2 regions of the Coprobacillus sp. AF33-1AC genome follow, and region 2 is predicted to be linked to the other one. Evidence: predicted binding sites of a transcription regulator. Region 2 holds the regulator's gene; the other holds the start of a gene.
What was found. Region 2 encodes HrcA, which represses chaperone genes, less so after heat shock. Its sites were predicted from a motif close to TTTTAGCACTNNNNNNNNNNNAGTGCTAAAA; they were not measured.

Region 1 (10,463 bases), on a different contig from region 2:
AAACCATCTTTTTTAAGTTTTTTAATTTTTAATAAATCGGTATTACTTAAAATAGGATGATTGATTTTTAATAAATGACAGTTTTCTGGTTGATCTTCTAACATATTTCCATCATGACCAATAAATAGACTTGTAGAAGTAATAATTTCTTCTCTAATAGCGTCAATTGGTGGATTTGTTACTTGAGCAAAGAGTTGTTTAAAATAGTTAAATAAAGGTGGATGTTTTTTAGATAAGACAGCTAATGGTCCATCATTTCCCATCGCTACAATACCTTCATTTCCTGTTAATGCTAATTTTTTAATATAATCTGTAACATCTTCATAACTATATCCATATACTTTTTGAAGTTTTGTCAATTCTTTACCCTTATAGCGTTCTACTTTCGCATTAGGAATACGAATATCTTGTAATTTAACTAAGTTACTTTCTAACCATTCCCCATATGGTTGACTTGTTGCATACATTTCTTTTAAATCATCATCTTTAATAAGTTTACCGGCTTTAGTATCTACAAGAAGCATTTTCCCCGGTCTTAATCTTTCTTTTAAGACAATGTCTTCTGCAGGTATATCTAAAGCACCTACTTCTGATGATAAGATTAAATAATCATCTCTTGTAATATAATAACGAGAAGGTCTTAAACCATTACGGTCCAATACAGCTCCCATGACATCACCATCACTAAATAAGATAGAAGCAGGTCCATCCCAAGGTTCCATTAAAGTTGCATTATATTCATAGAAATCTTTTTTAGATTGTGACATACTCTTATCATTTTCATATGGTTCTGGTATACACATCATGACAGCACGAGGTAATTCCATTCCTGACATTACTAAGAATTCTAATGTATTATCTAACATAGCAGAATCAGAACCATTTACATCAATAACTGGGTAAACTTTATTGGTATCTATTTGATCAGTTGCCATGTTTTCTTCACGGCTTAACATATTGTTAGCATTTCCCTTAATCGTGTTAATTTCACCATTATGAACAATAAAACGATTAGGGTGAGCACGGCGCCATGAAGGCATTGTATTGGTAGAAAAACGAGAGTGAACTAATGCAATAGCACTCTTATAATCTTCATCTTGTAAATCTTTAAAGAAAGAACGTAATTGTCCTACTAAAAACATTCCTTTATAAACAATAGTACGTGATGATAAAGAACATACATACGTATCTTCAAATTGACTTTGTTCAAAAATTCTTCTTGCTTGATATAATTTACGATCAAAAGCTAAACCTTTATCTAAACCATGTGGTTTTCTAATAAAAGCTTGAATAATATAAGGCATTGCATCAAGTGCTTTTTTACCTAATACTTTAGGTACAGTTGGAACTTCACGCCATCCTAAAAATTCCATACCTTCTTTTTCGACAACAGTTTCAAACATTTTTTTAACTCTTGCACGAATTTTTTCATCTTGTGGCATAAAGAACATTCCAACTCCAAATTTTCCTTCTTGTGGTAAAATAAATTCAGTAACCACCTTTTTAAAATAAGCATAAGGAACTTGAGTTAAAATTCCTACACCATCCCCTGTTTCACCGGCAGCATCTTTACCAGCACGGTGTTCTAATTGTTCAACAATCTTTAAAGCATTATGTACTGTTAAATGTGTCTTAACACCTTTAATATTCACAACTGCCCCAATACCACAGTTATCATGCTCAAAAGATTTGTCATATAAACCGCTATAACTTTCTTTGTTCATTATGGTTCCCCCTTTTTTAATGTAGAGTTAGAATAACATATTTAGTAATATGTGTAAAGTGTTGTATCTTTTTTAGGAATATCCCAACTTTTTAAAATACTAAGATTTAAAATCATTGATTTTAAGCCATTTTTTAATCATTTTGCAATAATTTTAGCACTTATGATAATATTATTTTACTATTTTAATAAATTTATTTCAAAACATGATAAAAAATTTTTTAAATTTTTTTAATTTTATTGCAAAGAATAGTAAAAAGAGTAAGATATATAGATGAAAAAGGAGAGTTATCATGGAAAATAAATTTATTGTAGAAACATCTGCTAGACACATTCATTTAAGTGATAAAGATCTAGCTACATTATTTGGTGAAGGTTACCAATTAACAAACAAAAAAGATTTATCTCAACCAGGACAATTTGCTTGTGTTGAAAAAGTAAAAGTAGTAGGACCTAAAAGTGAAATGAACATGTCAGTATTAGGACCAACTCGTAATGCAACTCAAGTTGAAATTTCATTAACTGATGCAAGATCATTAGGATTACAAGCATTAGTAAGAGAATCTGGAGATATTGAAGGAACTGCTGGATGTAAATTAGTAGGACCTAAAGGTGAAGTTGAATTAACATGTGGTGTGATTGCTGCAAAACGTCATATTCACTTAACTCCTGAAGATGCAGAAAAATTTGGTGTTAAAGATAAAGAAATCGTTAAAGTAGAATTAGATACTGAAGGACGTTCTTTAGTATTCGGTGATGTTGTTTGTCGTGTAAGTGCTAATTATGCAACTGCTATGCACATTGATACTGATGAAAGCAATGCTGCTGGATGCGGACGTGAAGTATACGGTAAAATTGTAAAATAATATAATTGAGAGGGAAACCTCTCTTTTTTTTACAATAAATGGGGTTATTTTCTAAAATATGCTATAATTTGCTTGGTGATGATATGAAATTATTAGATGGTTTAGGTAAGGCTAAAAAAGCAATTGGTGGGATTGTTGCGATTATTGTTGTTGGTGTTATCATCTTTTTGATAGGAATGCACTTTGGTGGAAAAAGCAGTGAGCCAGAAATTACATCTGCTTCATTAGGACAACAGATAGAAAATATTGAAGAATTATCAACTCTCTCTTATCATTATTCAAAAGTTGGACAATTCTCTAATAATCTGAAATTAAATGGATGGAGTATCCCTCTTACACAAAAAAAATTTCTTTTATCTTATGAAGGTGAACTTAAAGTAGGTGTAAAACTAGATCAAGCAAAAATAAGTGTAGATGATTCTACGATTACTGTTTCTCTTCCTGAAATTACATTTTTATCACATGAAATTGATGAAAATAGTATAGAAGTTTATGATGAAACAAAGAATATCTTTAATCAAATAAGTATTAAAGATTACAAAGCCTTTGCAAAAAAACAAAAAAGTAAGGTTGAAGAAGAAGCAATCGAAAATGGTATTTTATCTAAAGCAGCAACCCGTACTCAAAAAGTAATAACTCAATATTTAGAATCCTTACCAAATATAAAAAATCATTATACAATTAAAATTGAATTCCAAAAAAAAATAGACAGTTGATAAAATCAACTGTCTATTTTTTATTTTTCATTTACAGCTTTTTTTAATGCTGAACTAGCTTTAAATGCTGGTGCTTTGCTTGCTGCAATTGTCATCATTTCACCAGTTCTAGGATTTCTTCCTGTTCTTTCTCCACGAGTACGAACTTCAAAATTTCCAAATCCTTTTAATGAAACTTTATCACCTTTAGTTAAAGCATCTGTTACAACTTCTACAAATGAAGAAATAACTTTATCTACGTCAGTTTTTGTCATTTCTGTACTTGAAGCAATCGCTTCTACTAATTCTGTTTTATTCATTATTATAATCTCCATTTCTCAATAATATAGGTTTTAATACCTGTTTTTATTTTACTACTTTCATGGGTATATTACAACATAATCAAAGATTATAATTGCGCTAAATCATTTATAAATTCATGACATATTTCTTCCGGTGTAGCCCATGACGTCACCAATCTTACGCATATATGATCTTCATCTACATTAAACATTTCCGTCATTGCATAATCTTGTGATAATCGTTGATAAATGTTTTTTTCGAAGATAGGAAATAGTTGATTGGATGGTGAATCAATATACATTGGAATGTGATTTGTGATTAATCCCTCTTTTATAATATGGGCACATTTATTTTCATGTAAACCAATTTTATAATATAAATCTTCTTTAAATAGTGCCAAAAATTGTAATCCTAGCAATCTTCCTTTTGCTAGCATCGCTCCTTTTTGTTTAATGTGATAACGAAAATCTGGTTTTAAATCATCATTGATCAATACTAAGCATTCACCAAATAAAGCCCCCATCTTTGTTCCACCAATATAGAAGGCATCGCTGTATTGTGCTAAATCTCTTAAAGTAGGTGCATTTTCTAAAACAAGAGCACTTCCTAATCTTGCACCATCTACAAATAAGTATAACTGATGTTCCTTACAATATGCATAGATTGTTTTTAGTTCTTCTAATGTATAATAAGTACCATATTCTGTTGTTTGTGATATATATACCATCTTAGGCTGTACCATATGTTCATCTGTATGTTGTCTATAAATTTCATCAATCATCGATACATTTATCTTACCATCTTGATGAGGACATGTCAGAATTTTATGACCTGTGCTTTCTACTGCACCTGTTTCATGAACTTGAATATGACCACTATCCACAGCAATCACTGCTTGATAGTCTTTTAAAGCAGACGCAATCATAATCATATTTGTTTGGGTGCCACCAACTAAAAAATGAATATCGACATTTTTGTTTTGCATTTTTTCTTTTAAAATTTCTTTAGCTTGCAGACAATATTCATCTTGTCCATAGCCTACTGATTGAACTAGATTTGTTTGATTTAATGCAGCCAATACTTGAGGATGTCCACCTTCACTATAATCATTTAAAAAACTATATTTCATATTTACCCCCCCTTAAAGAAAAAGGAAACATATGTTTCCTATAATTCTTCTCCATTTGTTTCAATCACTTTTTTATACCAATAATAAGAGTCTTTTGGAATACGATTTAATGTTCCACTATTTTCATCTTCTTCACGATCAACATAAACAAAACCATAACGTTTTTGATAACCATTTAGCCAACTTAATAAATCAGTGTATGACCACGTACAATAAGCTAATACACGACATCCATCATCACAGGCTTTCTTTAATTCTTCTATATGTCTTTTTAAATAGTCAATGCGATATGGATCATGAATATGACCATCTTCTACTTTATCAAAAGCACCTAAACCATTTTCCGAAATAACGATTGGTAAATCATAGCGAGATGTAATTTCTCGACAACACATTCTAAGTCCCATAGGATCAATTGTCCAATCCCAATCTGTTGTTGGTAAAAATTCATTTTGTGGTTTTTTGTATAAACCAGGAACTCCTTGAACCTTTGCTGTTCCTTTTTTACCTGTTGTATTCATTTCATGAGTTGTTTTAACACCATCTAATGGATTATATTCTACAACACATGTTTGATAATAATTAACTCCCATAAAATCAATCAATGATGCTGCTTTTTTCATTAAAGCTTCATCACCTTCTTCAAATTGTGGAGCACAACCTAAAGATTGTAGATATTGAATGGCAGCTCGTGGATAACGTCCATAAGCATAAACATCCATCCAATAATAATTTTGTAAATCGTCATAGTCTGCTTTAGCCATTGCATTTTCAGGTTTACGATCATAAGCGTAACTTGGACTATAAGCAAATGAGGCTCCTACCTTAGCATCAGGCCATAATTCTTTTAATGCAATGACACTTTTAGCGTGCGCCATATTAGCGTGATGATTAACTTGATAGAAAGTTTTGAAATCATCTACTTTTCCTGGTGGATGCATTCCTTCTAACCACCCAAAACTTGTAAAGATATTTTGTTCATTCATTGTAATCCAATATTTTACACGGTCACCATAACGTTTAAATAATGTTGTTGCATAATGAACATAATCATCAACAATTTGTCTATTTTCCCAGCCATGATATTGATCTTCGAGCGATTGTGGCATATCCCAGTGATATACTGTTACCATTGGCGTAATATGATATTTAATAAGTTCATTAATTAAATTATCATAAAACTGTAATCCTGCTTCGTTAACTTCGCCATTTCCATTTGGATAAATTCTTGACCATGCAATTGAAAAACGATAAGTTTTTAATCCCATCTCTGCCATTAATTTAACATCTTCTTGATAACGATGATAGTGATCTACTGCTTTGTCACCTGTTGTTGCTTTGAATGTTTTTCCTGGAATACGAACAAATTTATCCCAATTGCTTACACCCTTTCCATCTTCGTTCCATGCTCCTTCTACTTGATAAGCAGCGGAAGCACTTCCCCAAAGAAAATCTTTGGGAAAACCTTTTGTTTCTTTAAAGTACATTTTTCTCCTCCTTTATTATTTCCTCGGCAATAATCGACTAACAATTAACATATTGATCTATAAATTGTTTAAAGTCTTTAATCATTTCACTTTTTGAATCTAATTCATATAAGTATTTTTCATCCTTTAATACAAATAATTCTTTCTTTCCTCTATTAGCGTTATATAAAGGGTAACCCATTTTTAAAGGAACAAAATCATCATTTTTTAAATGAATATATAATGTTGGAATATCATTATGTTTAACATAATTTGTTGTATCTTCTTTAATATTAATGTGTACTGCTCTTTTAATCTTTCTTTGTAATAAAAGAAGCATTGGCATTTTAGGGATTTTGTAATCTTGAACTAAACGATAACCTAATATTTGTTGTGGTGAAGTATAGGCACCATCTGATATGATTGCTTTAACATTCTTCAAAACGTGTTTCCCAGCAGCATTTAAAATCGTATTAGCACCACACTCTTTTCCAAATAATACAAGTTGATGTTCTTTTCCAAAACGTCCTAATAAATATTGATTCCAACAAACAAGATCATTTACATCTTTAATACCTAATCCTCTAATATATCCATCACTTTGTCCATGAGCACAAGCATCAACTAATAAGATATGACTATCTTTAATATATTCCTTTAAAAAAGGAACATATAAAGACATATCTTTTGCTTCTAAAGCATAAGGATGTAAAATAACTAAAGTTTGTTGAGCATTATCTTGATTGATAAATAATCCTCTTAACTTTACCCCTTCATTGTTATTAATTAATATATTTTCACATTGATAACGGCTTTCTAACAAACTAGGTCGATCATCTTCTTTATGATGACGATAAAGTAAAGATTTTGTTAGTTTGGTAGCTGCTGCATTCATTGCATAAAGGCTTCCCCCAACTGCTGCTACACTAGCTAAAGTTTGATATGTTTTTTTTCTATTATTCACTACGATAATCCTCCCTGTAATTTTCCATTAATAATCGATTAATATTGGCAACTTGTTCAAACGATGTTAAACGATATTCATCATGTTCCATTCTTGCTGCATAAAAGCGAATTGCTTTTTCCAATTCTTTTTTAATAGTACAACGGTATTCTTCAGGAAATGTTGATATAGGGAAACATACAAATACAAAAGTATTATAATCTTGCGAAAATAAATCTATAAGTAATTGATATCCTACATCTAAAACAATAGAATTACCTATCGCTATTTGTAAGTCATGATTAGCAAAAGTAAGCATATCATTCATGACAAAACGAATAACATCTTTACAAGCATCCTTAAATGCTTCATCATCACTATTAAATATGGCTTCCATATAAGGTAATACAATACTTTGATAGTGTTCATCTTTAGCTCTTTTATTAATATAATGAAAGATATCTAATGTAATATGATAATGGGATAATACTAATGATCCAAAATCAGTCATGATTGCAAAAGCAAATCTTTGTAGTTTACACAATCTCCAGATTGCTTCTAATAATTGTTCTTTGGTTTCTTTATAAAACTTATCTAAATTAGCATAAACAATTCGTATAATTTCTCTAAAATAATATAAATGGTATTGATATTGAGTATCTAGATATTTAGCTGTTGTGCCATCCCATTCATATTCATATAAAATCTTATCTAACAATAAAGTAATAGAATCCATAAATTTCTTATAGTTTTTATTGTAGATTAAGCGATTTAAATAAGGCATAAGGAAACTATAAAACTGATCTACAGTTTCTTGATTAGTACCATTATGATATTCTAAATAATCCAATATATTACGGTAATCTAATGGCTCCAATAAGGTCTCTTTTTGATGTGTTTCAATAAAATGAGCAATAATATGACAATGCAATATTGTTTTATAATGACTATCATAAATAATTTTATTTAATGCGTCCTTGATAATATATTCTTGTTCCTGTTCATGAAGTTCTACTGAAAAAGTAGGAATAATTTCTTCCCCTGAATAATCTATTGTAAGAAAAACATTAATATCTCTAAATTGACTATCTAAAATATAATATCGAAACTTATGTTCAAATTTCTTAGTTTGTACTGAACTGTGACAACGATATTTTCCAATATATTTACTGGTATGTTCGGCTAAATATTTTTCTATACATTCTCTTGCCATATGACCACCTCCTCATGGTTTATTTTACCATTTTTATATATTGAATAAAACAAAAAAGAAAGTCAATATTTGAGCTTTCTTTTATTCTGATTCTATTTTGAAAGAATCTAAGTAGTAAATATTAATTTCATTTGAACATTCTATATCGGTATTTTCACTATAAATACGTGTTGTAAATGTACGATAGCCATCATTAATAAACATTTCTATAGATGAAGTATCACTATAAATAATGAGTGAGTCTAAATGTTCTAATTCCAGATGTCTTATATCTCTTCCATAACCTGATTCATTCATTGTAAGTGTCATAAGTCCGTTATGATATTCTATGATAAAATCATTTCTTAGTTTTAAATATAATGTGTCAGATATATTTTTTATTTGTAATTCAAAAACATTGTTTTTTAATTGGAGGTGAGGTTTTTTATATGACTCTTGTGACATTCTTAATTGTTTAAATTCAGGTAAAGGTTTTTGATATAAATGACCATCATGATAATCGAGAATTCGAGGCATCGTCAAAGCATGTTGCCAATTATTTTGTACTGTTGGATTTGTATAATCAACATCAGGTAATCCCATCCACCCAATCAGAATTCTTCTTCCTTGTTCATCTAAAAATGTTTGTGCAGCATAAATATCAAACCCATTATCAATTTCTTCAAAATCTTTAACAATAGAATCATTAACAAAATCATAATTAACTTTGAAATAGCCATTTTGATATATATTTTCATATAAATAACCATCTTGCTTAATTCCTTGTGGAGAACAAAGCAAAATCATTTGCCCATTAAGTTCAAATAAATCAGGACATTCCCACATATAGCCAAATGGCTTTTCGGTTTTTAAGCGACAACAATAATCAAATTTCTTTAAATCATCACTTTGATAAACAAGAACTTGCCCTACATCCTGTTTATCTCTTGCGCCCATAACTAAATAATCATGATCTCGATGATATATTTTTGGATCACGTACGTGAAGTGTTAAATCATCAGGATAATCTTCATTTGTCATGAGACATTCTTTATTTGTTAGAATATGACCATCACAACTTTCTACATGCATAAAATTATGTTCTCTGCCTTTTAATATATAGTCATAATCACCTGGCTTTTTAACGTTACCAGTATAGAAATAATGAATCTTATTATCTTTAATAATAGCACTTCCTGAATAAGCACCACCTTGATCACGAGGATGATCAGGTAATAAAGGCATTTTTAAATCTTGATAATGAATAAAATTTTTTGTTGCATAATGCCCCCACCCTTTTAAACCATTGTTTACATCGGCTGGTGCCCATTGATAGTAAATGTGATATGTTCCATCATGCTGACACAATCCATTAGGATCATTTAGCCAGCCTATTGGTGGCATAAGATGATAATGAAGGCGATATGGATCATCTGTTGTTGGTTGTTTTATTGCTTGTAATAATCGATCTATATTATTCATAACTACCCTTTCATTTCTATAATACATGTTCCATTTTGAGTTTTTCCATCATGAATTAGATTAAATTCTTTTCCATTTGTAATAACAACTGCAGTTTCAATAGAACATCCAGATTCTTTTATTTGATTTAAATCGGCTTTTAATAATTTTTCCCCAGCTTTGATGTGTTGTCCTTGTTGTACATATAATTCAAATGGTTTACCTTGTAGTGATACTGTATCTAAACCACAATGAATTAAGATTTCTACACCATCTTTAGATTTTAAACCTAGTGCATGTTTTGTAGGAAAGACCATCATCACTTCACCATCAAAAGGTGCATAGATTGTCCCTTCTTCTGGTAAAATCATAATTCCATCTCCCATCATTTTTCCAGCAAATGTTGGATCAGAAATTTCTGTAATATTCTTCACAATTCCTTTCATAGGTGAAAGCATTTTATTTGTTTGATGTTGATCTTGAGTCGTAATTTGTTGACGTTTAAACAAGATCGCTGTTACAACAAATGCAACTACGAACGCTAAAATCATTCCTATCGCAAAATTTAAGTAACTTCCTACTGGAATTGATAAAAATCCGGGAATTCCTGCTGCACCTAAGGCATTTGATAAAACATGAGTTCCAGCTAAATAAGCACTTCCTACACCACTACCACACATTGCTC
Region 2 (10,463 bases):
GATGATTTTGATAGGTATCTTCATGATTGGACTATTTTTTTTCATATCATTACCTAAGCCACTCAATCAAACAGTTATTTCAGGAACAATAGTCAATCAAGATGATAAAAGTATTGTGGTAAAAATGGGTTATCATAAAGTAAAGGTCTATGGTGAATTTGATGATTTTAGAATTTATGATCAAGTGAGATTGAAAATATACAATATGCCTTTAGAAGCGCCAACTAATGATTATGCCTTTAATTATCAACATTATTTGTATAGTATGAATATTTTTAATCAGGCAAAGTGTATTCAGGTTTTAAATCATCATCAAGTTGAACATCCTTATCATTTATTGGAAAAGCGAGTCAATCAAAATAAGCAGACTAAAAGTTTTGTTTCATTATTTGTATTAGGAATTAAAGATGAAACGATGAAGGAAGTTTATCAAAAAATGACTCAATTATCGATTGTTCACATGTTTGCCTTGTCAGGAATGCATTTAACATTATTGAATAAATGGTTAACGAAACTAGGACAAATGTTTTTTCCTCAATCTTTTTTAGAGTATTTGGTTTTAATTATTATGGGGATTTATGTTTATTGGATTCCTTATAATATATCTTTTTTAAGAGCGTATTTGATGATGTTAGGACAGGTATTATTTAAAAAATATTTGAACCAACTTGATATTTTATCGATACTTACTATAAGTATGTTATTTTATAATCCTTATCTTCTCTATAATTTGTCGTTTATTTTTTCATATTTTATGTATTTTATTGTGCTGTTACTTAATCGACATCGTTGGAGTGAATATTATATGATGCTAGGGAGTTTACCGATTTTAATGTGTGTTAATCATCGCATTCCATTATTATCATTTGTTTTATCCGTTGTTTGTGTTCCCTATATAGAACTTTTATATCAGTTTATTTTAAGCTATATGTTATTGGGCCAAATCATGGTACCTCTGTTGTCTTTGAGTATTTGTTTATTAAATTATTTGATTGAGTTTTGTTATGGTATATCTTATAGCCTTCATTTTAGTCATCCTACATTGATGTTTGTAATGGTTTATTACCTTTATTATTTTAAGGGAATAATACGATTAAATAGTCAAAGAACAATAAGAAAAGAATTGATGATGATTTTGGCTTGTCTTGTTGCTTTTTATTTTTATCCTTATTATCGTATGGAAGGTCAAGTTGTGATGATTGATGTAGGTCAAGGAGATTGTTTTTTTATTCAACAGCCATTTAATTTAGGTAATGTTTTAATTGACACAGGTGGACTTAAAAATCGTGATCTAGCAACTGATACCATTATTCCTTATCTTGAAAGTCAAGGTGCAAAATATTTAGATGCTGTATTTATATCTCATGATGACTATGATCATGCAGGAGCATTAGAGAGTTTGTTAGAGCACTTTACGGTAAAGAAAGTTATTAACGATTTTAAAGAGATAAAAATAGGAAAAGTGTTATTTAAACGCCTTTTATTGAATCAACAATATAGTGATGCTAATGATCGGTCTCAAATCATTTATGCAAAAATTCAAGATTTAAAATATTTATTCACTGGTGATATTTCATCTCATGTAGAACAAGATCTTATAGAACGTTATCCTCATTTAAAAGTGGATGTTTTAAAAGTTTCCCATCATGGTAGTCATAGTGCAACCTCTGCTGCTTTTTTAAGAACGATTCAACCTAAAATTGCTTTGATTAGTGTAGGAAAACATAATTTATATCACCACCCTCACTATGAGGTGATACAGCGATTAAAACATTATGGAATACATGTTTATCGAAGTGATGAAATGGGAATGGTTAAAATTATCAGTTATGGTTTCAATCATTATATTTATTCATGACTTTGTTATGTATTTAGTTTATAATGTGATATGGTGATAAAATGATTTTTGTAATATATGGTGAGGAAAGATTGTTGATGGATCAACGTCTTGAAAAGTTAAAAAAAGAATATCAATGTCATGAAGAAATGATGAATTATACTGTTTATGAAGTTGACCGGGATGGTATGGAAGCTGTTTATGAAGATGTGATGACACCTCCATTTTTAAATGAAACAAAAATGGTAGTCATTAAAAAAGCTGATTTTCTTACAACAAAGAAATTGAAGAAAGATAATCAAGATGTTGAGATATTTAAAAAATGTATGGACCAAATTGATGACCATGTTCATCTTGTTATTTTTCATGATAAAAAGAATTTTGATGAAAGAAAGAAAGTCGTCAAGGAATTAAGAAAAAAAGCAAAGTTTTTTGAAGTCAATACATTAAATTATTATAAGGTATCTGATACGACTCGCCAAGCAATCAAAAAAAGGAATGCTACTATTGATGATGATGCATTAGAATTATTAATTGCGCGTACGGGATTAAATCTTTTGAATGTTTCTAATGAGGTTGAAAAACTATGTTTATATACATCACATATTGATTATCATGCAGTCGATATGTTGGTAAGTAAACCGTTAGATGAAAATGTATTTGATTTAACCAGTGCGATTTTAGATAAGAATCGAAAGAAAATATTTGAAGTGTATCATGATTTAATGGTTCTTGAAGAAGAACCAATTATGCTGATTGTATTGATAGCAAATTCAATGCGTCTTATTTATCAAGTCAAATTATTAGATAGAAAAGGATATAATGATCGTGAAATAGCAAAGATATTATCAGTTAATCCTTACCGATTGAAATATGTTCGAAAAGAAGGTACAAAATATGATTTACAAGAGTTATTATCTTATTTGAATGAACTATCGAAATTGGATGTTTCAATCAAAACTGGGAAAATAGATAAGAAAAAAGGATTAGAGTTATTTTTATTAAGAATTTAGGAGTAAAGTATGGAATCATTAAGAGAGTTATTTAAAATTGGATTTGGCCCATCATCTTCGCATACTATGGGCCCTCAAATTGCAGCAAGTCAAGTGAAAACACGATATCCACAAGCATCGAAATATGTTGTTGATTTGTATGGATCATTGGCATTGACTGGAAAAGGACATTTGACGGATTATATTATAAAAAAGACATTAGGTGATCGTACTGAGATACATTTTAAAAGTGAGACTTTACCTTATCATCCTAATGGTATGCGTTTTTATATTTATCGTGAAGATCAATTAATAGATACATTAACAGCCTATTCTATTGGTGGGGGATCGGTTGAATTTGAAAATAGTAAATTGAGTCAAGCTAAACAAGTTTATCCCCATCAAACATTAAAAGAAATCGAAAAGCATATTGAAACAGAAGGTATATCTTTTTATGATTATGTTATGAATTATGAAGATGATAATTTTAAAGCGTATTTGTTTGAGGTTTTAGATACAATGTTTGCATGTGTTCAATCCGGACTATCAGCAGAAGGAACAATACCCGGTAAATTACAATTAAAAAGAGTAGCTAAATCAATGTACCAACAAGCACTGAATACACGCAGAGAAAGTGAAAGAGAACGTTTATTGGTAAGTAGTTATGCTTATGCGGTTTCTGAAGAAAATGCATGTGGACATAAAGTGGTAACGGCACCTACTTGTGGAGCAAGTGGTGTTTTACCGGCAGTTTTGTATTATTGTTATAAACAATTAAATATCCCGCGAAAAGAATTGATTAAAGCCTTAGCAGTTGCAGGATTGTTTGGTAATGTTGTTAAGACAAATGCAACGATTTCTGGCGCTGATGGAGGTTGTCAAGCTGAAGTAGGTACAGCTTGTTCGATGGCTGCTGCAGCTTACGGATGGATTTTAGAATTAAATAATAGTTTAATAGAGTATGCAGGGGAAATGGGACTAGAACATAACTTAGGACTTACCTGTGATCCGGTTGGTGGTTATGTACAAATTCCATGTATTGAGCGTAATGGTTTTGGTGCTTTACGGGCAATAGATGCAGCTTTATATGCGAAACAATTAGGCTATTTAAGAAAAAATAAAGTTTCTTATGATGCTATTGTAAGAGTTATGAAAGAGACAGGAAAAGACTTAAATAGTGCTTATAAAGAAACTTCATTAGGTGGTTTAGCAAAGGAGTTTGGTATTAAAGATGGCGGTTAAGGCATTATATGTACATATTCCCTTTTGTAATCATATTTGCCATTATTGTGATTTTTGTAAAGTCTTTTATGATGAAAAAGTAGCAAATCAATATTTAGATTGTTTGGAAAATGAATTTAAACAACTTTCGATAAATGAATTTGAAACAATTTATATTGGTGGTGGAACACCAAGCAGTCTAAATGAAAAGCAGTTAGTACGTCTGATGAATATCTTTAAACCATATTTAAATTCAGTTAAAGAATATTCAATTGAACTTAATCCAGAAACCATGAATATAAAGAAATTAAGTATCTTAAAAGACGGTGGTATCACAAGGCTAAGCATAGGGGTGCAAACATTTAATGATCAGCTTCTACCTTATATTGGTCGAGTTCATTGTTGTCAAGATGTCTATGATTTAATTAATCAAGCAAAACAATTGGGATTTAAAAACATTTCATTAGATCTGATGTATGGTTTACCTCATCAAACAATAGATGATGTAAAAAATGATTTGTTAACTATTAAATCATTAGATATTCAACACTTATCATATTATTCTTTGATTTTAGAAGATCATACTGTTTTAAAAATTAAAGATTTTGAACCTATTGACGAAGAAATAGAATACCAAATGAATCAACTCATAGATCAAACATTAAAAGAAATGAACTTTAAAAAATATGAAGTATCTAATTATGCTAAAGATGGCTATCAATGCCTTCATAATTTGAAATATTGGCGTTATGAAAATTATGAAGGACTAGGTATTGGAGCATGTGGTAAAGTTGATAATCAAATGAAAGAACATAGTCGCTCTTTAAGTCACTATTTAAAAGGACAATCAATTTTAAAAATTGAAACTTTATCAAAAGAGGATCATATGTTTAATCATCTTATGATGTCTTTAAGACTGGTAGAAGGATTAAATATTGATGTTTTTAATCAATGTTATCAAGTAAACTTTATAGAATATTATCAAGAACCTTTAAATAAACATATTAAGATGAAACATTTGTTTTTGAATCATCATTATTTGAAAGTTAATCCTGATTATTTTTATTTGCTCAATGCAATCTTAGTTGATTTTATTTAGAATAGAAAGGCAGTGGAAATTGCCTTTTTTTGTCTTAAAAAATAAATTTTTAAAAATTAGCACAAGTTGCTTGACAGTGCTAATAAATCATGTATAATGTATTTAGCACAAAGGAAAAAGGAGTGCTAAAGGTGGTGAACTTGATGTTAACAGCAAGACAGTTATTGATATTTAAATGTATTGTTGATGAGTTTATTGAAACTGCTGAACCGGTGGGATCTAAAACTTTAATGACCAAATATCAATTGCCTTATTCTAGTGCCACGATTCGTAATGAAATGAGTTTTCTTGAAGACTATGGATATCTTGAAAAGACACATACTTCATCAGGAAGAATTCCTTCAAAAGAAGGATATCGTTTCTATGTGCACAATTTAGGCAAAGTTGATCTTGATGAAACAACAAAAAATCAAGTTGCGACAATTTTTAATAAGCGTAGAGGTAATCTGACAGATATTGTTCACGAAAGTTGTAATATGTTGAGTGAATTAACGCATCTTACCAGTGTTGCATTAGGAAATTCAGCTAGTGATGATACACTACAAAGAATTACAGTTGTTCCTCTTGAATACGGTAAAGTTACAGCTATTATTATTACAAGTCAGGGACATGTTGAAAACAAGATTTTCCAATTTTCATCTGATGTGGAAATGGAAGATTTAATGAGTTGTGTTAATGTTATGAATGATTTACTTGTAGGTACGCCTATTAATCAGGTTGCGTTTCATTTAGAAAGAGATGTAAGGCCAGTTCTTTCCACGAGTGTTAGACAACATGAAGAATTGTTGAATGCATTTCTAGAAGCTTTTGTTAAATTTGCTTCAAGTAATGTTTATTTCTCTGGAAAAGAAAATATGCTTTATCAACCTGAATACAACGATGTAGATAAGTTAAGAAAAATTGTAAGCGCATTTGAGAATTCGCAAGCTTGGAAAACATTCCAACCACTATCAATAGAAGATGGTGTACAAGTTAAGATTGGTGTTGATTCACCAATTGATGAAATTGGTGATGTTTCAGTTATATCAGCATCATTTAAAACTGGGGAAACGTCAAAAGGATCTATTTCAGTTATAGGACCAACCCGTATGCCTTATGAAAAAGTGGTAGCATTGGTTGAATATATTTCAGCACATATTGAAAAAGCATTTTTAGACGAATTACCAAATGACATTGGAAATAGAGGTGAACATGGTGGCAGAAAAAGATAATGAAACTGTAGTTGAAGAAACAAAAGAAGTTGAAGAAGAAAATACAGTTGAAGAAAATGATAATCAAGAAGCTTCTTTAGAAGATGAAATGAAAGCTCTTCAAGAAGAAGTTGATAAATGGAAAAATGATTATTATAAAGTCTTTGCAGATATGGAAAACTTAAAAAGACGTATGCAAAATGAACATGCAAATAATTTAAAGTTTATGATGCAAGGATTCATCGAACAATTACTTCCTGTAATTGATAACTTTGAAAGATCTTTAGCAGTACAAAATCCAAGTGAAGAAATAAGTAATTTCTTAAAAGGATATGAAATGATTTATAAACAAATTATGACATTGTTAGAAAATCAAGGTGTTAAGGTTATTGAAACCGAAGGTAAGGAATTTGATCCAAATTATCATCAAGCAGTGATGACTGTTAAAGAAGATGGTGTTGAACCAGGAATGATTGTTGAAGAATTACAAAAAGGATATATGTTAAAAGATCGCGTTATTCGTGCATCTTTAGTTAAAGTAAGTGAATAAATAGGAGGAAATGAATATGTCTAAAATTATTGGTATTGACTTAGGAACAACAAACTCATGTGTAAGTGTTTTAGAAAATGGAGATGTTAAAGTAATTGCAAATCCAGAAGGAAATCGTACAACTCCTTCAGTTGTCTCTTTCAAAAATGGAGAAATTATTGTAGGTGAAGCTGCAAAAAGACAAGCAGTAACTAACCCTGATACAGTTATGTCTGTAAAACGTCATATGGGTACAGATTATAAAGAAAAAGTAAATGGTAAAGAATATACACCACAAGAAATTTCAGCTATGATTTTACAAAACTTAAAAGCTACTGCTGAAGCTTATTTAGGTGAAAAAGTAACAAAAGCAGTTATTACAGTACCTGCATACTTCAATGATGCTCAACGTCAAGCAACAAAAGATGCTGGTAAAATTGCTGGTTTAGATGTAGAACGTATTATTAATGAACCAACTGCTGCAGCATTAGCATTCGGTCTTGATAAATTAGATCAAGAACAAAAAGTATTAGTTTATGACTTAGGTGGTGGTACTTTCGACGTATCCATTCTTGATTTAGCTGATGGTACATTTGAAGTATTAGCTACTGCTGGTAATAATAAATTAGGTGGGGACGATTTTGATAATAAAGTTATGGAATGGATCGTTTCTGAATTCAAAAAAGATCAAGGTGTTGATTTATCACAAGATAAAATGGCAATGCAACGTATTAAAGAAGCTGCAGAAAAAGCTAAAAAAGATTTATCAGGTGTAATGCAAACTCAAATTTCATTACCATTCATCTCAGCTGGTGCTGCCGGACCATTACATCTTGAATTAACATTAACAAGAGCTAAATTTGATGAAATTACTCGTGACTTAGTACAAGCAACTGAAGGACCAGTTAGACAAGCATTAAGTGATGCTGGAATGCAACCAAGTGAAATTGATCAAGTGTTATTAGTTGGTGGATCTACTCGTATTCCTGCAGTACAAGAATCAGTTAAGAGATTATTATCAAAAGAACCTAATAAATCAGTAAACCCTGATGAAGTTGTATCAATGGGTGCAGCAATTCAAGGTGGAGTTATTGCTGGTGATGTTAAAGATGTCTTATTATTAGACGTAACACCATTATCATTAGGTATTGAAACAATGGGTGGAGTTATGACTGTATTAATCGAACGTAATACAACAATTCCAACTACAAAATCACAAATCTTCTCTACAGCTGCTGATAACCAACCTGCAGTAGACATCAATGTCTTACAAGGTGAAAGATCAATGGCTAAAGATAATAAACAATTAGGTTTATTTAAATTAGACGGTATTGAACCAGCACCTAGAGGTGTTCCTCAAATTGAAGTTACATTCTCAATTGATGTTAATGGTATCGTTAATGTAAAAGCTAAAGATTTAAAAACTCAAAAAGAACAATCAATTGTTATTCAAAATTCTACTGGATTATCTGATGAAGAAATTGACCGTATGGTTAAAGAAGCAGAAGCTAATAAAGCAGAAGATGATAAAAAACGTAAAGATATTGAAACAAGAAATAAAGCTGAACAAATGATTAATGAAATTGATAAAGCATTAGCTGAACAAGGTGATAAAATTGATGCAACTCAAAAAGAATCAGCTGAAAAATTAAAAACAGAATTAAAGACTGCTTTAGATAACAATGATATGGCAACATTAGAAGCTAAAATGAGTGAATTAGAACAAATGGCTCAACAAATGGCATCATATGCATATCAACAACAAAATCAACAAGGACCAACTGGTGAAACTACATCTAATAACAATGATGACAATGTTGTAGATGCTGATTTTGAAGAAAAGAACTAGAAGTTTAAAACCAAGGTTCCACCTTGGTTTTAAAACTGTTATGAAAGGGTGAAATTATGGCAAATAAAAGAGATTATTATGAAGTCTTAGGTATTAATAAAGGGGCTTCTGCTGATGAAATCAAACGTGCTTATCGTAAAAAAGCAAAACAATATCATCCTGATGTCAATAAAGAACCTGATGCTGAAGAAAAATTCAAAGAAGTACAAGAAGCTTATGATGTATTGTCTGATGATAATAAAAAAGCTGCTTATGATCGATATGGTCATGCAGCATTTGAACAAGGAGCTGGCGGTGCAGGTGGTTTCGGTGGCTTCGGTGGTTTCGAAGACGTTGATTTAGGTGATATATTTGGTTCATTCTTTGGTGGGGGATCACGTCGTCAAAGATCAAATGGTCCTCGTCGTGGTGATGACCACTTAATGAGAGTAAATATTGGTTTTATGGAAGCTGTTAATGGTGTTAAAAAAGACATTAAAGTCACATATGATGCACCATGTAGTCATTGTCATGGAACGGGAGCTAAGAATCCTAATGATGTAACAACTTGTCCACATTGTCATGGTACAGGTACTATTTCACAACAACAATCTTCTCCATTTGGAACTTTTGTTACACAAACAACATGTCCAGATTGTAATGGTACTGGTAAAATTGTTAAAGAAAAATGTCCACATTGTCATGGTAAGGGATATAATAATAAAACAGTGACTGTTTCTTTAGATATTCCTGCTGGTATTAACGATGGTCAACAATTAAGAGTATCTGGAAAAGGTGGTCGTGGAGCAAACGGCGGACCTAATGGTGACTTATTTGTAGAAGTACATGTACAAAGTCATCCACATTTTGTTAGAAATGGTCGTAATATTCATATTACTGTACCTATTTCAAGTGTTGATGCAACTTTAGGATGTGAAGTCGATGTGCCAACAGTGCAAGGTGATGTCACATTAAAAATTCCTGCAGGAACTCAATCTGGTACTGTTTTACGATTAAAAGGTAAAGGAGTTAAAGATTTACGTGGTTCAAGTTATGGAGATCAAATGGTGACTATTGAAGTTAAGATTCCAACAAAATTATCAAGTAAAGAAAAAGAATTGTACGAACAATTAGCTAAACATGCTAAGAAAAAAGAATCAATTTTTGAAACATTTAAAAATCAATTTAAACGATAAGAGTGGATTCACTCTTTCGTTTTTGTTTACAAATAAATAAAATAAGTATACAATGAATATGCAAATAAAATAATACTTCGGGGCAGAGTGAAATTCTCTACTGGCGGTAAACTCCGCGAGCCATAAAGGCCGAACTGGTGAAATTCCAGTAGCAACAGTTATAGTCTGGATGGAAGAAGTCTTTTTTTGTTATACTTCATAAGCAAAAAACGTACCTAGAAGATTATTTTAGGTGCGTTTTTCTTTGAAGGAGGTATTGAAAATGGAAACAAAGAAAATTACAACAGTAGGTATGCTTTGTGCGATGGCAATGATTGTTAATCTAATCATATCATTTCCAATTGTGCCTATGGTGTCTTTTCTAAGGTATGATCCTAAAGACATTTTAATTATTATCGGTGGATTTATTTATGGTCCAATGACATCTTTAATCATGAGTTTTATTTGTTCAATATTTGAACTTTTAGTTAGGGGTGGAAACATTCTAGATGTCATTATGAATATGGTTTCAACATGTTCATTTGCTTGTATGGCTGCTTTTATTTATAAGCGTCATCACCATCAAAAAGGA

Region 1: the regulator HrcA is predicted to act here: its motif matches at 1,876-1,906, upstream of gltB (glutamate synthase large subunit).

What each region holds. Positions count from the first base shown of each region.
Region 1 covers NZ_QRQB01000011.1:21,888-32,350, reverse strand. The annotation lists gene gltB (glutamate synthase large subunit) at 1-1,724, opposite strand, end outside; gene pduL (phosphate propanoyltransferase) at 2,017-2,589, shown strand; gene DWZ53_RS05595 (DUF4230 domain-containing protein) at 2,673-3,305, shown strand; gene DWZ53_RS05590 (HU family DNA-binding protein) at 3,326-3,604, opposite strand; gene DWZ53_RS05585 (low specificity L-threonine aldolase) at 3,694-4,716, opposite strand; gene DWZ53_RS05580 (glycoside hydrolase family 1 protein) at 4,755-6,203, opposite strand; gene DWZ53_RS05575 (alpha/beta hydrolase) at 6,241-7,146, opposite strand; gene DWZ53_RS05570 (hypothetical protein) at 7,139-8,338, opposite strand; gene DWZ53_RS05565 (glycoside hydrolase family 32 protein) at 8,420-9,799, opposite strand; gene DWZ53_RS05560 (sucrose-specific PTS transporter subunit IIBC) at 9,802-10,463, opposite strand, start outside.
Region 2 covers NZ_QRQB01000005.1:55,815-66,277, reverse strand. The annotation lists gene DWZ53_RS03360 (DNA internalization-related competence protein ComEC/Rec2) at 23-1,858, shown strand; gene holA (DNA polymerase III subunit delta) at 1,900-2,850, shown strand; gene DWZ53_RS03350 (L-serine ammonia-lyase, iron-sulfur-dependent, subunit alpha) at 2,860-4,071, shown strand; gene hemW (radical SAM family heme chaperone HemW) at 4,049-5,149, shown strand; gene hrcA (heat-inducible transcriptional repressor HrcA) at 5,293-6,360, shown strand; gene grpE (nucleotide exchange factor GrpE) at 6,341-6,889, shown strand; gene dnaK (molecular chaperone DnaK) at 6,906-8,717, shown strand; gene dnaJ (molecular chaperone DnaJ) at 8,774-9,892, shown strand; FMN riboswitch at 9,962-10,077, shown strand; gene DWZ53_RS03320 (ECF transporter S component) at 10,155-10,463, shown strand, end outside.